Regions from separate parts of the Comamonas sp. DB36 genome, predicted to be linked through region 2. Evidence: riboswitches for the same ligand, from Rfam matches in the RefSeq annotation. Region 2 holds a riboswitch; the other holds the start of a gene.
What was found. A riboswitch is a leader RNA that binds a small molecule or an ion and turns the genes downstream of it on or off. The one in region 2 is predicted to bind manganese.
Positions count from the first base shown of each region.

Region 1: it holds a riboswitch for manganese, as region 2 does, so the genes downstream of both, mntP (manganese efflux pump MntP) here and ACSVDO_RS20870 (TMEM165/GDT1 family protein) in region 2, are expected to answer to the same signal.

Region 1 covers NZ_CP196633.1:151,839-161,364, reverse strand. Annotated here, with positions in the region: gene ACSVDO_RS25175 (carotenoid oxygenase family protein) at 6-1,433, opposite strand; gene ACSVDO_RS25170 (MerR family transcriptional regulator) at 1,455-2,495, opposite strand; gene ACSVDO_RS25165 (sensor domain-containing diguanylate cyclase) at 2,797-4,365, opposite strand; gene ACSVDO_RS25160 (GAF domain-containing protein) at 4,853-5,317, shown strand; gene mntP (manganese efflux pump MntP) at 5,360-5,926, opposite strand; yybP-ykoY riboswitch at 5,938-6,108, opposite strand; gene ACSVDO_RS25150 (4'-phosphopantetheinyl transferase family protein) at 6,170-6,715, opposite strand; gene ACSVDO_RS25145 (Pls/PosA family non-ribosomal peptide synthetase) at 6,754-9,526, opposite strand, start outside.
Region 2 covers NZ_CP196631.1:4,463,011-4,472,536, forward strand. Annotated here, with positions in the region: gene ACSVDO_RS20855 (glycerophosphodiester phosphodiesterase) at 1-413, opposite strand, end outside; gene metW (methionine biosynthesis protein MetW) at 478-1,062, opposite strand; gene metX (homoserine O-succinyltransferase MetX) at 1,059-2,186, opposite strand; gene ACSVDO_RS20870 (TMEM165/GDT1 family protein) at 2,301-2,879, opposite strand; yybP-ykoY riboswitch at 2,921-3,097, opposite strand; gene rbp (RNA-binding regulator) at 3,338-3,718, shown strand; gene rbp (RNA-binding regulator) at 3,970-4,545, shown strand; gene ACSVDO_RS20885 (SDR family oxidoreductase) at 4,694-5,485, opposite strand; gene lptC (LPS export ABC transporter periplasmic protein LptC) at 5,488-6,111, opposite strand; gene ACSVDO_RS20895 (KdsC family phosphatase) at 6,111-6,668, opposite strand; gene ACSVDO_RS20900 (KpsF/GutQ family sugar-phosphate isomerase) at 6,668-7,669, opposite strand; gene ACSVDO_RS20905 (adenine phosphoribosyltransferase) at 7,799-8,353, shown strand; gene ACSVDO_RS20910 (Lnb N-terminal periplasmic domain-containing protein) at 8,435-9,481, shown strand; gene ACSVDO_RS20915 (esterase/lipase family protein) at 9,493-9,526, shown strand, end outside.

The sequences.
Region 1 (9,526 bases), on a different replicon from region 2:
GGCGCCTAGGTGTCATTGCGCCACCCTCCATGAAAGCCGAAAGGCACCCGATGCGGCAAATGCGCCACGGCTATGGGGCCTGCTGCCAGATCCTGCGCGTCGAACACCAGCAGGTCGCTGCGCTGTTCCTGCGCGCGCCAGGCCACCGAGAGCAGCCAACCGTCGGCTTCGGGTGCGTCGGCCGCGCGTGGCACGAAAACGGGTTCGGACACCACGTCGCCCGGCGGCAGTGTGTACAGGTGGCGTTCGCCGGTGTCGAAATCGAAACGCGCAAGGCTGTCGAACAGCACGCTTTCGGAATCGTCACGGGCACGCGATGTCGCATGGCAGGTATAGAAACCGTAGCGGTTGCGCCGGCCGGTATAGCGTTCGTCGATGCGCGGAAATTCCGCCACCAGGTCGTCGAGGTATTCGCGCTGGAAACCGGTGTCGGCGCCGGCCAGGTCGAAAGTCCAGCGGCACAGGCGCGCGGCCATGGCTTCGGGCGCGCCAGGGTGGCCCTGGGCGTCGGGCAGGCCGGGCGCGGTGTCCGATTGCATCACGTAGGCGACGATGGTGTCGCCGTCGTCCCAGGCATTCATCACATGGAACACATGGCAGGGGTCGGTGTCGAACCAGCGCATGGTGTGCGCCGCGGCGCCTTGCCTGAGCACGCCGACATGGGTGCGCAGGCTCGCATCCCAGGCCAGCAGCGGCTTGCCGCGCATGGCGCGCTCCATGCTGAACGTCAGCGGCGTCACGGGGAACAGCACATGCGTGCGCGTGAGCATGAAGTCGTGCACCATGCCCGCGTAGGGCGCGGTGAAGGACTGCTGTTGCGTGACTTCGCAGTTCCTGTCGATCACGCCATAGAGCATGCTGGGCGAGCAGGGCCGGTCGTACGAGTAGGCGAAGAAATGCAGCTCGCCGCTGACGGGGTCGGCTTTGGGGTGGGCGGTGCAGCGCGCGGCCAGGCGGTCGCCGAAGCTCTGATGCCCCTTGGAGGCAAGCGTGCGGGCGTCGATTTCAAACGGTTGATGCGACTCCTCGAGCGCGAAAAGCCGCTCGCCATGCCACAGCATGCTGGTGTTGGCGGTTCCGCCGTTCTTGCCCAGCGCCAGCGGGTCGCTGGTCGCGGGATTGCCGAAAGTGCCGAAAAGCGCGTGTCCGGCCGCATGCTCGAGCTGCCATTTAGGCGTGCGCGCCCAGCGGTTGCGGTACGACACCTTGCTATTGCTGATATGGAAGGCATGCACCATGCCGTCGCCGGAGAACCAGTGGTAGTTGTTGTCGCGTGCGGCGAACTGCGGATTCGGGCCTACGCGATACAGGCTGCCCGATAGCGTGTCGGGCAGCGTTCCTTCGACGGGCAGTTGCGCGAGGTCGCGCTCCTCGGTGAGCGGCGCATAGTTGCCGGTGAAGAAGTGGGGATTTGTCTGTGCGCTAGCGTGCATGGGTGGGCCTTCAGGATGTGTTCAGGGGTTGGCTGCGCTGTCCAGGAGGGCGATGGCTTGCCCAACATAGGCGGCCAGGGCCTCGTCGATGCCGGAGCCGGCCCGCAGCGCCGCGTCCTGGCGCAAGGCCCTCTGCAGCTTGGCATGCAGTACGGTATTGCCGCCGGCCTTGGCCAGCGACAGCGCCTGCCAGCGCCGCGCCAAGGCTCGCATGGCGGCGCCATCGCAGGGCGCGCGGTCCAGCATCTGTTGCCTGACCTCGGCGATGAGCGGCGGCCAGGCCAGCGTTTGCGCAACGTAGTGCTCGCGCAGCGCGGCCATGTCCTCGGCGCTGCAATGCGGGGCATAGAGTTGCAGCCGGGCGAAGGCCATTGCGTGCGCGATATAACGCATGCCGACGCGGTCGACTCCGGTCAACGCGTGCAGTGAGGGCTCGTTCCAGTGCATGCTGTAGAGCTTCATCAGCAGGCCTTCGTCGCCCGCGGTTTCCTCGCGCAGCATGGCCATCCAGCGCTGCGCCAGGGCCTGGGCCTGCGTATCCTCGTACGATACGCCCGCTGCCAGCAGGCGTTGCAGCCACGCGCTCAAGGCGGCGCGCTCGGGCGCCAGGGCGTCGCTGAACCCGTCGCGCTGGGCCTTGAGCGTGCGCTGCTCGTCGTCGCTGAAGTATTTCGCGCCCGTGACCATGCTTTCGAGCGCCAGCAGCCAGTCGTCGATGCCGGGCTCCTCGCTGGCCTGCAACTGGCGCTGCACGGCGAGCAGGTGGGTGCGCAGCGCCGATGCCTGCACGATCTCATGGTCGAGCTGCGCGACCTGGCGGGCGACGACTTGGGCAATGCCGCCGGCCGCATTGTCGAGCAGGCCCTGGATGTCGGCCAGCGACAGGTCAAGTCGGCGCAAGGCCTGGATGCGGTAAAGCCGCGCCACGTCCTGGCGATCGTAGAGACGGTAGCCGGCAGCGGAGCGGGCGGAGGGCACCAGCAGCGCAATATCGTCATAGTGGCGCAATGCGCGCACTGTCAGTCCGGTACGCCGGGCGAGTTCGCCGATCTTGAAAAACATGCTTTCCCTCTCGAATTGAAGGCATGCTAAACCTTGCCGTTACGAGAGGGTCAACGCTTTTTCGGGAAAAAATTCGCGTACCTATGCTGAGCCCGCATTGGAATGCGGCTGTACACAGGGCAGAGCCGGCCGCAGGCGAGCGGTGGCGCCATGGGCAGGTGTTTGGCGAAGGCCTTGCTGGCTTGTTTGCGTCACGCCTTCCATCGCCATGGACCAGGCAGCCCGGGCGGCCGTGCACAAGCGTGCTGCCAGCGTGGGCAGACGAATTGCAGGTACGCAGCCGGGCGCCGAATGCCGGGACTCAGCCCTGCGGAGTTTCCGCCACCACCACCCGGTTGCGTCCTTCGTGCTTGGCCCGGTAAAGCGCCTTGTCCGCCTGCCCGATCAATCCAGCTGACGTCAGATCGACGCTTGCCGCATGGGCCGATGCAATCCCCGCCGAGACGGTGACGATGCCGTCGGCGCTCGCCTCATGCCGCAGAAGCAGCCGCGCAACTTCGAGCCTGGCCGCGTTGGCGACCGCGCGGGCGCCGTCGGCGGGGGTGTCGGGCAATATGGCGACGAATTCCTCGCCGCCATAGCGCGCGAGCACGTCGCCCGGACGGCGCATTGCGCTGGAGAGCGCCGCCGCCACCTGGCGCAGGCAGTCGTCGCCCGCGGGGTGTCCATAGTTGTCGTTGTATGACTTGAAGTGGTCCACATCGAAAAGCACCACCGAAACCGGGCGGCCGTAGCGCCGGGCCTGCCCCAGGATGTCTTCGAAGCGGTGATCGAACGCCCGGCGGTTCAGTATCCCGGTGAGACTGTCATGTTCCGCAAGTTCCGCGAGCTGGGCGTTCGCCTGCACGATCTGTTCATGGGCGCTGCGCAGCGCCCGGTCCGAAGTCTGGCGCAGCTTCATGCTCCTGAGCACATACCATGAGGAAACGCCGATGATGGAGACCACCAGCAACATGCAGGCGAATTGAACATGCGCGGCGCTGCGCCATTCGGCCAGGATCTCCTCTTCCGACAGCGCCACTGTCACGAACAGCGGATTGTTGGACAGATGCTCGAACGCCGCGAGACGCTTGACCCGGTCAATCGGCGAGGTGATCCTGACCATTCCCGCGCGCGCGCTGTTGACCGCCGACATCAAGGGATTGTTGGCGAAATACTGGCCCAGTTCTTCCGCTGCGTAGGGACGTCGCAGCAGTAGCTTTCCATCCGCCAGGCTCAGCGATATGGCGCCTTTTTGGCCGATGTCGAAACCATTGAGCAGCTTGACGATGTAGTCGACGCGCACGGTGGCCAGCAGCACGCCCGCGAAGCGCCCCTCCGCATCCTCGATGCGCTTGGACACGGGAATGATCCATTCTCCGGTCGAGCGGCTTTGCACGGGCTTGCTGATCAGGACGCGGGTACTGCGGCTTTCGCGGTGCGCGATGAAATATTCGCGGTCGGAATTGTTGGCCTGACGGGACTGTACGGGCTGGGTGTGCACCAGCCAGCGCCCATCGTCGCCGTAGACAAACAGCCCGTGCATGTACTCGGCGCGGCTCAGGTGCGTGACCATGATGGGCTGCAGAGGCTCCAGGTCCGCGGGACTCATGTCGCGCTGCTCCAGCATGTAGCCCAGGGTGTTGAGCAACCGGTCCACCTCGCTGAAAACGCTGTCGAGCTGGTTCGCCACCGAGTGAGCGAGATTCCTCGAGGTCTTGGTGGTCTGCGACCAGGCCGCATCATAGGTCCGCGATGCGAGCCACACGTTGGTGGCAATCAACACCACCGTCAGCAGTGCAATGAAGACGCCTGCCGCGAGAAAGGGGCGTCCCACCGGGCTGGGCATGCTCTGCCCGTCGTGGGCAACACCTGCATTGATGGATTTCATGTTGGAACCTGCATCGAAAAGGGCCTGGTCGCCCTTTGCACCGTTCGACTGTATTGCACCGGGTTTCGTTGGGGACCGCGTAGTTCAAGCCAGGCGGCCATGCATAGGCCCGGCCGGCCCGTTCTAGGGCGTAGTTTGCCCCAGCTTCTGCTCCTTGAATACAAGCCGGGCGGCTGCAGCCGTCTGGAGTCCCGCACAGGCGGCCGATCACCGGCCCAATTCACAGATTCATGGCAGCGCCGGTGCCGCGTGCACTGAAGTCCAGGGCCCCGCCGCCGGGCACGCGTCTGCCCAGATCAATTGCGGACCATTGCGTCCAGCGCCGCGCCTAAAGGGAGCCCAGGCGGCGCAGCATCATGAAGGCCGGAATGGCAATCAGGCACAGCAGCAACTCCAGTACGGGCTTGCGGTAGCCGGCGCCGGCCGCGATCAGGATACCTTCGCCGGCAATGGCTGGGGCTGCCAGCGCGAAGGCCGCGTCTATGGACTGCTCAACCGCCAATGGCAGGCTTTGATCGCCGGCGAGCGTGATCCGCTGGCAAACCTCGCGCAGTTCTGCGCACTGGTCTTTCAATCCGTGCCCGGTCTGAACTGGGCTGGCTTCTACCTGCTGCAGGACAAGACGTTGGTGCTGGGGCCGTTTCAAGGCAGGGTGGCGTGCACCCGCATCGACATCGGCCGCGGTGTCTGTGGCACCTGCGCCGCGACCATGCAGGTCCAGATCGTCCCCGATGTGCATGCCTTTCCCGGCCACATCGCCTGCGACAGCGCGTCCAATTCGGAACTCGTGCTGCCGCTGGTGATCGACGGGCGCGTGGTCGGGGTGCTGGATCTGGACAGCCCCCTGCATGGCCGGTTCGATGCACAGGATGCGCAAGGACTGGCGGCAATGCTCCAGACCCTGATCCAGGGCACGCGCTGGCAACCCTGGATCTTTGGCGCAGGCCGATAGTGCTGGCCGCGCGATGAAGGCGCACCGGGCCTGCGCTGGTCGTCAGGCGGCGTTCAGGTGCTCCATCAGTATCAGCGCGCCGATTCCCATGAGCAGAATGCCGCCCAGGCCTTCGGCCCAGCTGCCGACCACATTGCCCAGCACCCGGCCCAGCATCACGCCCAGAGTGACCATGGTGAACGTGGCCAGTCCTATGGCCAGCGCGACCGTGACGATGTTGACATCCAGGAAGGCCAGGCCCACGCCTACCGCCATGGCATCGATGCTGGTGGCAAAGCCCGTGGCGACCAGCAGCCAGAAGCCATGGCGCCTGGGCTTCTCCACGGCTTGCGCTTCGGGCCGGAACGCGCCGATCAGCATGTGGCCGCCCAGCAGCAGGAGCATGACAAAAGCAATCCAGTGGTCCCAGGCCTTGACGTAGTCGGACGCGGCCGAGCCCAGCGCCCAGCCGATGACCGGCGTGATCGCTTCGATGACGCCGAAAATGGCGCCGGTGCGCAAGGCTTCGCTCCAGCGCGGCTTGAGCAGCGCCGTGCCTTTGCCGATCGCGGCAGCGAACGCATCGGTGGACATGGCAAACGCCAGCAGGGAAATCGCGGTGATATTCATTTTTGCGGTCAATCGGTCGGGCGAAAACGCAGCGGCATATCTCCGCTGCCCGACCTGCGTCGCGGTGATATGCCGATGGTCTCGCCAACCGAAAGACGGCTGCCTGCGCCACAGCATGCAAGATGCCGAGTGTGTTGACGCAGGCGCCTCCAGAAGCTGGAGGCAGGCTACTCCCCAAGGGGACCTAGAGTGTAGAGGCAGCGGCCCGGTGCCGGTGGATTGTCCGCAAGAAAGAGCGGCTCTCTAGAGCTGCGTCCTATTTGCATTGCGCGCCAAGGCAATAGCAAACCCTTCGAGCGCACTGCTGATCACTTCGATGGCAGGCGCGTGCAAGCGCGCGTGCCGCTCTGCCGACCATTCCTGCAATCCCAGCCCCAGGCATTTGCCGCGCGCTTCGAGCTCGGCCCATGCGAGCGCGAACGCTTTGTCGCGCGCTGCGCCATCGGCCGACGCGAGTCGCGCAAGCACTGCTGGACCCAGATACGACCTGGCCACCGCTGCCCAATCCGGCATGGGGGCTGTTTCTGTCACATCGATGCCAATGCGTGCGCCGGGGCACAGGGCGATCAGCGCCAGGTCCTGGCTGTAGCTGATGCTGATCGACAAGCGCAGCCCTTGCCAGCGCGCGTCCACGAACGGCGCCTGGCCGGGGACGAAATGCAGCAGCGTGTTGTCGCTGCTGGTTCCCAGATAGCCGGCCACCAGTTCCCTCAGCAGCGCTCTGGCCTCGGCGCGCAGTTGCCGGCGCTGGTCTTGCAGCCGCCACACTGCGGGCTGCAGCGCGCGCAAGGCCGGCCTCTGGTCCGGCTCCATGGGTGCCAGCGGTGTCAAGGCGTCCATGACTGGGCTGGCGAGCCATGCCAGGCGCTGTCGGGCGGCAGCTTTTCACCTTTCATGATCAGGGTCAGCGGTCCGAGCAGCACGCCATCGCCGATCACGGTGTCGTACAGCACGGTGGTGCGTACGCCCAGCGTCACGCGTTGCCCGATCTGGATACGGCCGATCTTCATCACCCGGTCCTCGAAGAGGTGGGTCTGCGGGCCCGACCAGGCATTGAGTTCGCTGTGGTCGCCGATCTCTACGCAGTCGAATTCGGTGATGTCGGTGGTGTTGAGGTAGACATCGCGGCCTATGCGCACGCCCATGAGGCGCAGCATCGACGGCATCATGGGCGTGCCGCGCAGGTACTCGAGGAAGTTGGGCACGGCAATCGACTCATAGATGCTGGTCAAGGCTTCGCTGGTCCAGACGAAGGGCGTCCACATCGGCGTGGCGCGCGGCCGGTAGCGACCGATCAGCAGCCACTTGAGCGCCAGCACGAACAGGAAACAGCCGACGCCGTAATAGATGCCGGCCACGCCCAGGTCGAGCGCCAGCTCCAGCCAGGCTTCCTGCGCGGCCACGGGCATGAGGTTCTGGACAATCACGTAGCCCGCGCCTATGACCAGCGACAGCGGCAGCACGATGCGCATCGCTTCCACGGTCGCACGGCCCAGCCAACGCCATTTCGACGGCCGGAAAGTCAGGGACTCGGCAAAGCCCGTCAGGACTTCGCGCGCCGGCAGGCTGATTGCGGGCGAACCCACCCAGGTCTGCCCGGGCTGCATCTTCTCGCTTGCGGGCGCCTTGGACTGCACGCCCAGCAGCATGTCCGGGGGCAAGGTGGTGCCGTCGGGCACATAGGCGCCGTTGCCGATGAAACTGCGCCGGCCTACGACCGTATGGTCGATCGACATCCAGCCGCCATCGATTTCCTCGTCGCCCAGCATCACCGCGTCGGCGATGAAGGACTCGTCGCCCAGCGTCAGCATGTCTGGAATCAGGCCCATGGCGGTCGAGATTTCGGCATGCCGGCCGATCTTCGCCCCCAGCAGGCGATACCAGGTGGGAACGAAAACCGTCGCATAGACGCCGTGCAGCACATGCAGGCTCGCCACCTGGATCTGGTTGGCCAGCCACTTGCGGCAGTAGAGGTTGCTGTGCACCGGCCAGGTTCCTGGTTGCAGCCGGGGCAGCACGGCCCAGCGGATGGCGGCGGCGATCAGCGCCGTGCCCACGATCAGCACCGCGCTGGCGGGCAGGGCCAGCAAGGTGTACTGGAATACCGCGAGCACATAGCCATGCGCTTCCAGCGATGGCGCCAGCACCCGCTCTTCCAGCGCATCGATCAAGGCAAACGCCGGGAAGATGGGCAGAAAGAACAGCACCGCCGTCAGCGCGGCACCGAACGCGAAGAACATGGCCTCTCCCATGCGGCGCGCCCGGCTGACAGGGGGGCGCGCCGCGCGCTCGCCGCTGGGGCGAAGGCGCACGAACTGCGCCGGCGCGCCATCCCACACTTCATGCGCGGCCAGGCGCGCGCCGCGCGCCAGCGCCGCCAGGCCCTCGAGCCGGCCCCATGGCGCGATCGCGGTATCGCCCTCCATGACCGCATACGAGCCCACATAGCCTTCGGCGCCGATATCGATGGCGCCCACCACCAGTTCACCGCGCTCCACGCGCACATTTTCCAGATTGACGTTCGAGCCTATGCTGGCGCCATCGCCTATGCGCAGCAGATGGGCGTGCCGGATCGTGACCGAGCCGATCACGACCTCCTTGCCGATCTGCGCCCCCATGGCGCGCAGGTAGCCGTTGTACAGCGAGGACCCCGAGAGCAGGTAGGCCGGCGCGATCTGCTGCAGCCGGTCGGCGAGCCACCAGCGGAAATAGTGCAGGCCCCACAGCGGATAGCTGCCGGCCCTGAGCCCTTGCAGCAGCAGCCGGCTGCCGAGCACCGCCACCGTCAGGCTGAACAGGTGACTGCCCAGGAACACCAGCACCGAAGCCAGCACGGCGAAGGCAATGCTGTCCCCGGGTTCGCCGGTGAAATAGTGGTAGGTGAAAAACGGTGCGAGCCAGTTCAGCACATTCAGGCTGATCATGAACGGCAATGCCAGCGCCTGCGCCGCGCCGCACAGCATCCTGCGCCAGCGCGGAACCGGCGCGAACCTGGGCAGGGCCGCGCCGCCGAGCCTGGCCATGCCGGCTTGCATGGCTTCGGCGATGGCGGCGAGTTGCCGGTTCTGGTAGACGTCGTTCACCGTCATGTGAACGAAACGCGCATCCTCGCGCAGCGTCGAGACCAGGCGCGCCGCGATCAGGGAATGCCCGCCGAGGTCGTCGAAGAAATCGACCGATCCGCGCAGCGCCTGCCCCGGAAACAGGCGCCCGAGTACCTCGAACAGCGCGGCCTCGGCATCGTTTTGCGCCGCGTCGGAACCCGCGGAACCCGCGGGCGCGGTGAGCGCGCTCATCGGCAGCGCGCGCAAGGCCTGGCGATCGATCTTGCCCGAGGTCAGGCGCGGAATGCCGGCGACGATCTCGAAGTGGCTGGGCACCATATAGGGCGGCAGGACTTCGCGCAAGCGCGCGCGCAGATCGCCGGGCGTGGGCGCGTCGCGACCGGCGGCAACGACGTAGGCCACCAACTGGTCGATGTCGTTGACGGGCTTGAGCACCACGGCCGCCGTGCCATTGCGCAGCAGCTCGCTCAGCCTGGCCTCGATTTCGCCGAGCTCGACGCGAAACCCCCGGACCTTGACCTGATCGTCGACCCGC
Region 2 (9,526 bases):
AGCGTCTTGAGTTCGGCCAGCGTGAAGTCTTCCACGAACCAGCCGGTGATGGCCTTGCCGTCTATGGTCTTGGTCGTGCGGCGCGCGGCAAACTCGGGCCGATCGGCGACATCGGTGGTCGCTTCCTGCAGCGAGCCATCGGTCTTGAGGATGGCGATCGCGTTCTCGTGGCGCGACACCAGCACGCCGTCGCGCGTGATCACCAGATCGGCTTCGATCAGGTCGGCGCCATCATCGATGGCCTTCTGATAGGCCGCCAGCGTGTGCTCGGGGCGCAGCGCCGACGCGCCGCGGTGGGCAATCAGCGCGGGCTGGGGCGGCCAGCTCGCCGCCGTCTGGGCCTGGGCAGCCCCCGCAAGCGCCAGCCACGCCAGCGCAAACACCGTTTTCTTGCTCGACCGCAGCAAATCCATGGATCACCTTTCGTCAGGGCGCGCGAGCACCATGCCTGCGCCGGCCCATGCTACAGGTTTGCGCTCAGCTGTGCTCCAGGCAGAACACGGCCGTGCCGGCGCGCAGATTGGGCAGAAAGCGCACCGTCTCGCCGCCCTGCAGACCGAAAGCGTCGCGCACCTGCAGCCGGTTCTTGTGTGCCAGCACTTCGAAGTCCTTGAACGTGCCGACGCGGATATTGGGCGTGTCGTACCACTGGTACGGCAGGCGGCGCGTGACCGGCATGCGCCCGCGCAGCACCGACAGACGGTTGGGCCAGTGCGCGAAGTTGGGGAAGGCGACTATGCCCAGGCGGCCTATGCGCGCGGTCTCGCGCAGCATGATCTCGGCATTGCGCAGATGCTGCAGCGTGTCGATCTGCAGCACCACGTCGAAGCTGTTGTCGCCGAACATCGCCAGACCGTCCTCGAGGTTGAGCTGCAGCACGTCGACGCCGCGGCGCACGCAGGCCAGCACGTTGGCGTCATCGAGCTCCACGCCGTAGCCGCTGCAGCCGCGCTCGCGCTGCAGATAGGACAGCAAGCCGCCGTCGCCACAGCCCAGATCCAGCACGCGCGCACCTTCGGGCACGAGGCGGGCAATCGCCTCCATGGTCGATTTTTCGGTCATGCGATCTCCTTTGCAATGCTTTCAAAATAAGAGCGCATGACGCCCAGATAGCGCGGGTCATCAAGCAGGAAGGCATCGTGACCATGGGGTGCGTCGATTTCGGCGTAGCTCACGCGGCGCTGGTTCTCGAGCAGCGACTTGACGATTTCGCGGCTGCGCGCGGGCGCGAAGCGCCAGTCGGTGGTGAAGCTCACCAGCAGGTACTTGGCCTGGCTGGCCGCGAGCGCCCGCGTGAGGTTGCCCGCATGGGCGCGCGCCGGGTCGAAGTAGTCGAGCGCGCGCGTGATCAGCAGGTAGGTGTTGGCGTCGAAATAGTCGCTGAACTTGTCGCCCTGGTAGCGCAGATAGCTTTCGATCTCGAACTCGATGTCCTGGGTGCTGTACTTGAGCTCCAGGCCGTCGCGCAGCTGGCGGCCGAACTTCTGGTTCATCACGTCGTCGCTGAGATACGTGATGTGGCCGATCATGCGCGCGATGCGCAGGCCGCGGCGCGGCACCACGCCGTGGTCGTAGAAATTGCCGCCGTGGAAGTCGGGGTCAGTCACGATGGCGCGGCGCGCGACTTCATTGAACGCGATGTTCTCGGCGTTGAGGTTGGGCGCGCTGGCGACCACCACCGCGTGCGCCAGGCGCTCGGGGTAGCGCAGCGACCAGCACAGCGCCTGCATGCCGCCCAGGCTGCCGCCGAGCACGGCCGCGAGCCGCGAAATCCCCAGCCGGTCGAGCAGCCGCGCCTGGGCATCGACCCAGTCCTCCACGGTGACCACGGGAAAATCGGCGCCATAGACGCGGCCGGTGTCGGGGTTCTCGTGCATGGGGCCGGTCGAGCCGAAGCACGAGCCGAGGTTGTTGACGCCGATCACGAAGAAGCGGTTGGTGTCGACCGGCTTGCCCGGGCCTATCATGTTGTCCCACCAGCCTTCGCTCTTGGGCTGGTCGGCATAGACGCCGGCCACATGGTGCGAGGCATTGAGCGCATGGCACACCAGCACCGCGTTCGAGCGCTCGGCGTTGAGCTCGCCGTAGGTTTCGTAGGCGAGGTCGTAATGGTGTATCGAGGCGCCGCCCTGCAGGGGCAGGGCATCCTCGAAATGCATGGACGAAGGAGTGGCGATGAAGGACATGAAAAAACCCGGCATCGCTAAAAACGAGGCCGGGTCGAGATGTCGTCGGACGGGTCTTTAGCTGGATTTATAAAGCGCCCGCAAGCATTGGCAAATCGGCGCGTGAAGCGCCCATTATGCCAAAACGGCTACGCCTGGGGCCCACAAGGCGAGCAAGCCCAGCACCAGGAAAATTCCGGCCGACACCAGATGCACGATGCGCAGCGGCACCAGGCGCGTGATGCGCTCGCCCAGCCAGACCACGGGCGCGTTGGCGAGCATCATGCCCAGCGTCGTTCCCGCAACCACCCACAGGTAGGCGTTGTACTTGGCCGCGAGCACCACGGTGGCGATCTGCGTCTTGTCGCCCATTTCGGCGAGGAAGAACGCGATCAGCGTGGTGCCGAACACGCCCCAGCGAGAAACAGTGGCGGTCTCGTCTTCGTCGAGCTTGTCGGGAATCAGCATCCAGACCGCCATCGCGATGAAGCAGCCGCCCAGCACCCAGCGCAGCACCTGCGGGCCGATCAGCGTCGTGACCCAGGCGCCGACGGCGCCGGCCAGCGCATGGTTGGCGAGTGTGGCGGCGAGGATGCCGAGCACGATGGGCCAGGGCTTGCGAAAACGGGCGGCGAGAACCAGCGCCAGCAGCTGCGTCTTGTCGCCCATTTCGGCGATGGCAACGATGGCGGTAGAGACAAAAAAGGCTTCCATGGGGTTTTTCTAATCAACAGGCCGGACGACGCGAACGCATTGGCTGCGCACCGACTCCGGCCATGTGGATCGGCACCCAGCCAATGGTCTCGCCCAGTCTGAAATCCGCGGAACGGACCCAGCAACCGCATGCACCATAGGTTGTGAGAACCCAAGTTTGTTGATGCATGCCTTCGGTGCGTTGCACACCGAACGGGCTACTCCCCAATGACAGCGGCGATTGTAGACAAGACGGCTGTTTCGCGTGGAATTCCGGGTAAATACCGACCCAAAAAGTGTTGTAGCCACACCGAAATTTCAAATCAGAGCATTTTGTACGGGTATATATAGCTCATAATGTCCAAGCCTTTCCGCAAAGCAATGAGTAGTAGGCAGGTGCGTTTCGGTCTCTAAAGTTGTCAGGTAGTTGACTGCATAGGGCTCCATCGCGTTTTCAAGTGTTTTTTCAGGAGTCCTCCATGGGCAACAAACTTTACGTCGGCAACCTGCCGTACTCTTTCCGTGACGGCGATCTCGAGCAAGCTTTCAGCGAATTCGGCAATGTCAACAGCGCCAAGGTCATGATGGAACGTGACACCGGCCGTTCGAAGGGCTTCGGCTTCGTCGAAATGAGCAACGATGCTGAAGCACAAGCAGCAATCCAAGGCCTGCACGGCCAAAACCAAGGCGGCCGTGACCTCGTGGTCAACGAAGCCCGTCCTATGGAACCCCGCCCTCCCCGTAGCGGTGGCGGCTTCGGCGGCGGCGGCTTCGGCGGCGGCAATGGCGGTGGCGGCTTCGGCGGCGGCCGTAGCGGTGGCGGCGGTGGCGGCTTCGGCGGCGGCCGTGGCGGCTACTAAGCACTGACTCAGGGTTTTCATTAACCCAATGTCAAAAAAGGGCCTCTGGCCCTTTTTTTTCGTCTTTTTCATGCAAATACGTCTTTCGCCGGCTTTTTTTTTGTGTTTCTTTTCCCTCATAATTTGTGATCGGTGTCCCCGATATCAGTGCAGGTGATTTGCAATGCGTGCGCAGGTTTTCTTTCATGGATCGCTGGCAACATGTGAGCACCACAGCAATTGTGTTACTTGAGGAGTTTGAGGAGTCTTTAATGGGCAACAAGCTGTATGTTGGCAATCTCCCTTATGGAGTGCGTGACAACGACCTTGAGCAGGCATTCAGCCAGTATGGTTCAGTGACGAATGCCAAGGTAATGATGGAGCGCGACACGGGTCGCTCCAAGGGGTTTGGGTTCGTGGAAATGGGCAGCGATTCTGAAGCGCAGGCAGCAATCCAGGGCATGAACGGACAAGCACTCGGCGGCCGCAGCATTGTCGTCAATGAAGCGCGCCCGATGGAGCCACGCCCACCGCGCAGCGGTGGCTATGGCGGCGGCGGTGGCGGCTATGGCGGTGGCGGCGGTGGTGGCTACGGCGGCGGTGGCGGCGGTGGTTATGGTGGCGGCCGCGAAGGCGGTGGCGGCTACGGCGGCGGTCGTGACGGTGGCGGCGGCTATGGCGGCGGTGGCCGTGATGGCGGCGGCTACGGCGGTGGTGGCGGCGGCCGTGACGGCGGCGGTTATGCCGGCGGCCGCAATGACGGCGGTTTCCGCAGCCCCTATGGCTCGGGTCCGCGCGGCGGCGGCGGCGGCGGACGTGGCGGCTACGGCAATAACAACGGCGAATAATCCGCACGCAAAACAAAAAGGCTTCACTTGAAGCCTTTTTTTACGTCTGAAGTATGTCGTTTGCGGTGGGTTGCGGGTATTCACCAGTGCAGGTCAAAATGCCGGCATCTGACAACCAGTGGCTGTAAGACAAAATCGTCAGATTCTCTTACTCTGCGGTTTTGTGCCGGTGTTTGGTTTGCCGACCTTGTAACAAACGGTCAAACACGGCATTGGGCAACAGGCGCAACAACTTGGCCACGATACCCATCTGCCAGGGAATCACTGCATAACTGGTTTGCCGCATGATGGCCCGATAAGCACGCGCGGCGAAGTCGTCGGCAGTGAGCAGAAACGGCATTCCATAACGGTTATCGCGCGTCAGCGGCGTGGCGACATAACCGGGCAGCAGGGTCACCACGCGCACGCCGCGCGCGCGCAGTTCGCCGCGCAGGCTCTCGCAATAGCTGACCACGGCGGCCTTGCTGGCGCAGTAGGCGCCGTGTCCGGGCAGGCCGCGGATCGCGGCCACGCTCGCCACGCCGACCAGCGTGCCCGAGCCCCGGGCCTGCATCGCGCGAATGAAGGGGTGAAATGTCGCCGCCATGCCCAGGTTGTTGGTCGCGAACAGCTTGGCCATCACGCCCAGGTCTTCGCGCTCGGCGGAATCTATGCCCCAGCTCACGCCCGCGTTCGCCACCACCACCTGCGGCAGGCCCTGGCGCGCGAGACACTGCATGCCGGCCTCGACAATGCTGGCTTCGACCGACACATCGGCGCCATAGACCGCATAGCGCGCGGGATCCAGCCCTGCCACCGTGGCCCAGTCGTGGATCGCCTGGGTATTGCGCGCCACGAGCGCCAGGTCATGGCCCTGGGCATAGAAGCGTCCCGCGAGGGCCTGGCCTATGCCGCTGGAAGCACCGGTGATGAAGACCAGGGAACGCGCGGGCGCGGTCATGTTCAGCGCCCGGCCGCGGCCGCGGGCTGCAGCACGCCGCGCACCCGACCTTCGAGCTGCAGCACCTGATCGATGTGGTCGTAATTGAGCTGGTTGGCCGTGAAGCGGTCGCTGCCACGCCACAGCACCACGGGCTTGTCGGAAAGCACGCGCTCCTCGTTGGTCCAGGCGTGCAGGAACTCGCCCTCGAAGCGCAGTTCGGGCGTGCGCTTGCCATCGGGCAGCTGCATGGCTTCGCGCGTCACGCGCGCATCGCCGAACAGCTGGACTTCGGAGCCGTCGCCGTTGCTCAGGCCGCGCAGCGCCGTGGCCCGGGTCTTGCGACCGTCGGGCCCGGTTGCCTGGATGCGCACGCCGTCGATCTCGAGCGTGTCGGTGTCGGGGTAATGGCGCGCCATCTGGCCCTGCAGCTGGCGCGTCATGCGGCCCGCGGCGTCGAAGTTCTGCACCGAGAAGTCCTTCATGAAATAGTCGGGCTCATGCACCGGCGCGCGCGCGGCCGCGGACGGCAGCGCGGACGGCGCGTTGCGCACCAGCCACCAGCTGGCCAGCGCCATCAGGCCCATCAGGATCACGGGCAGATAGATCGTGAAGCTTTCCCAGCCGCGACGCCATGGGGGGCGCATCATGCATAGCTTTCGAGCAGGCTGGCGTAACGGCCCGAGGCCACGAGCAGCAGATCGCAGAAGTCGCGCGCCGCGCCCTGGCCGCCCTGGCGCTGGCTCACGTAATCGGCCGCGGCCAGGGCTTCGGCATGGGCATTTGCGGGCGCGCAGGCGATGGCCGCGCGGCGCATCACGGGCAGATCGGGCCAGTCGTCGCCCATGGCCGCGGTCTGGCTCCAGTCGAGTCCCAGCGTCTGCAGGAACTCCTCGGCTGCAGGCTTCTTGTCCTCGGTGCCGAAACGCGCATGCACCACGCCCAGGTTCTTGAGCCGCAGGCGCAGCGGCGCGGAGTCGCGGCCCGTGATCACCACGGGCGTGATGCCGATCTTCTGCAGCAACTTGAGGCCATGGCCGTCGAGCGTGTTGAAGCGCTTGATGACTTCACCTTCCTGGGTGAAATACAGGCCGCCGTCGGTGAGCACGCCGTCGACATCGAAGAACACCACCCGCACCCCCTGGGCCTTGAGCAGCAACTGGGGCGCGAAATCGAGCGCCGGAGCGAGAGCGGAACTTTGCATCAGATCACCTTGGCGCGCATCAGATCGCGAATATGGACCACGCCGACGAGCTGGTCGGCGCCTTCGATCACCAGCACCGACGTGATGCCGTGCTGCTCCATGAGCCGCGCGGCATCGACGGCCAGCGCATCGGCCTGGATGGTATGGGGTTTGGCATGCATGACTTCGCCGGCCGTGGTGCTCAGCAGGTCGGCGCCCTGTTCTATGCGCCGACGCAGGTCGCCATCGGTGAACACGCCGCGCAGCTCGCCCTGGTCGCCGACGATGGCCGAAGCGCCCAGGCCCTTGGCGCTCATTTCGCGCATCAGCAGCAGGAAGGATGTATCGGCGGTCACGCGCGGCACGTCCTGGCCCGAGCGCATCACATCGCTCACATGGGTCAGCAGCTTGCGGCCCAGCGCGCCGCCCGGATGGGAGCGCGCGAAATCCTCGGCCTTGAAACCGCGCGCATCGAGCAGCGCCACCGCGAGCGCGTCGCCCATTGCGAGCTGGGCCGTGGTGCTGGCCGTGGGCGCGAGGTTCAATGGACAGGCTTCGCGTTCGACATAGGTGTCGAGCACCCAGTCGGAGTGGCGCGCCAGCGTGGAGGCGGAGTTGCCGGTCATGCCGACGACGGGCACGCCCTGGCGGCGCAGCGCGGGCAGCAGCGCCGCGATCTCATCGCTCTCGCCGCTGTTGGACAGCGCCAGCACCAGGTCTTTTTCCGTGACCATGCCCAGGTCGCCATGGCTGGCTTCGCCCGGATGCACAAAGAACGACGGCGTGCCGGTCGAGGCCAGCGTCGCGGCGATCTTGCGGCCCACATGGCCGCTCTTGCCCATGCCCATGACCACCACCCGGCCATGGATGGCGAGCACGCGCTCGACAACCTCGGCAAACACGGGCGACAGACGGTCGGACAGGGCCAGAAGGGCCTGGGCCTCGATGCCCAGGGTGTCACGCGCGAGTTGCAGGGCCTGGGGGCCGTCAAAAGGACGCGTCGATGCTGCTGCAGATTTCATGCGTGGATTTTAGGGCCTGGACCCAATTCCGCTGGTCACGACAGGTCGGCCGCGGCAGCGCGGCGCACGGGCTGTATAAACTCCTGCAGCCGCCGGACCACGCCCGGCCTTGTACAGAATATTTCCGCCATGCTCCACACCACCATCAACGATTACCTCCGGCAATACATCCGCACGGTGCCCGACTGGCCCGCGCCGGGCGTGCAGTTCCGCGACATCACGCCGCTGCTGCAGGACCCGAAAGTCTTCCGCGTGCTGATCGACGCGTTCGTGCACCGCTACATGGACCCGGCGCTGCGCCCCGATGTGGTTGCGGGCCTGGATGCGCGCGGTTTCATTCTGGGTGCCGTGGTCGCCTACGAACTCAACGTCGGCTTCGTGCCCATACGCAAGAAAGGCAAGCTGCCCTTCACCACCGTCGAGGAAACCTATGAGCTCGAATACGGCAGCGCCACCGTCGAGCTGCACGCCGATGCCGTCAAGCCCGGCGACCGCGTGCTGCTGATCGACGACCTGATTGCCACCGGCGGCACGATGATGGCCGGCAAGAAGCTGCTGGAGAAACTCGGCGCCCAGGTGATCGAAGGCGCAGCCATCGTCGACCTGCCCGAACTCGGCGGCTCGGACCGGTTGCGCGAAGGCGGGCTGTCGCTTTACACGCTGGTCGACTTCGCCGGGCATTGATCTTGCACCTGTGACACACTCACCGGCCGCATTGCGCGCCGGTTTTCTGCCCCCTCTCCTTCTTTTCCTCCCTGTCGACCCATGCCCCTGCCCCGTGACCATGCCAAACAAGCTGCGCCTCCAGGGCGCGTGTGGGCCGGCGGCGCGCGCGCCCTCGGCGCGCTGCTGGGCCTGGGACTCGCGGCCTTCGGCGCGATCGCGCTGTGGAGCCAGGCGCCGGGCGGCAGGTTTGCGGCCGCGGCGCTGGCCGGCCTGTGGGTGATCTGGGTCGGCGCGTCGTGCCTGCTGGCCAGCGCCGACCCGCGCTCCTGGCGCGCCTGGGGACTGCTGGCCGCGGGCTGCATGCTGCTGGGCCTGTGGTGGGTGTCGATAGCGCCGTCGAACGACCGCGTCTGGGCCGCCGATGTGGCGCGCACGCTGCGCGCCGAACGCCAGGGCTCGCTGGTGCTGCTGCACAACGTGCGCAATTTCGACTGGCGCAGCGACGACGACTTCACCGTGCGCTGGGAGACGCGGCGCTATGACCTCGATCGCCTGCGCTCGGTCGACATGGCGCTGTCGTACTGGATGGGACCGGCGATCGCGCACACGCTGGTGTCCTTCGGCTTCGACGACGGCCGCCAGCTGGTGTTCTCGGTCGAAGTGCGCAAGGAGCGCGGCGAGGAATACTCGGCGCTGGCCGGATTCTTCAAGCGCTATGAGCTCGCGCTGGTCGCCGCCGACGAGCGCGACATCCTGGGCGTGCGTGCCCGCGCACGCGATGAAGATGTCTATCTCTATCGCGTGCACATGTCCCAGACCGCGATGCGCGCGCTGTTCGAGCAATACCTCGACGAGTCGGACGCCCTGCGCGCGACGCCGCGCTTCTACCAGACGCTGACCGCGAACTGCACGACCATCGTCTACGCGATGATGGAGCGCATCGTTCCCGGCCTGCCGCTGGACCCACGCCTGCTGCTGTCGGGCTACCTGCCGTCCTATGTGCAGGAAGTCGGCGGCCTGACGCCGGGCTACTCTCTGCAGGAGCTGCAGGAAAAGGGGCGCATCACCGAGCGCGCACGCCGCCTCGGTCCCAACGCCGACTTTTCCGCCGCCATACGCCAAGGCCTGCCCGTGCAGGCGCGCTGAGGTCCACTTCCATGATTTTTCCCGCTGTGCGCGCCTGGCGCCTGG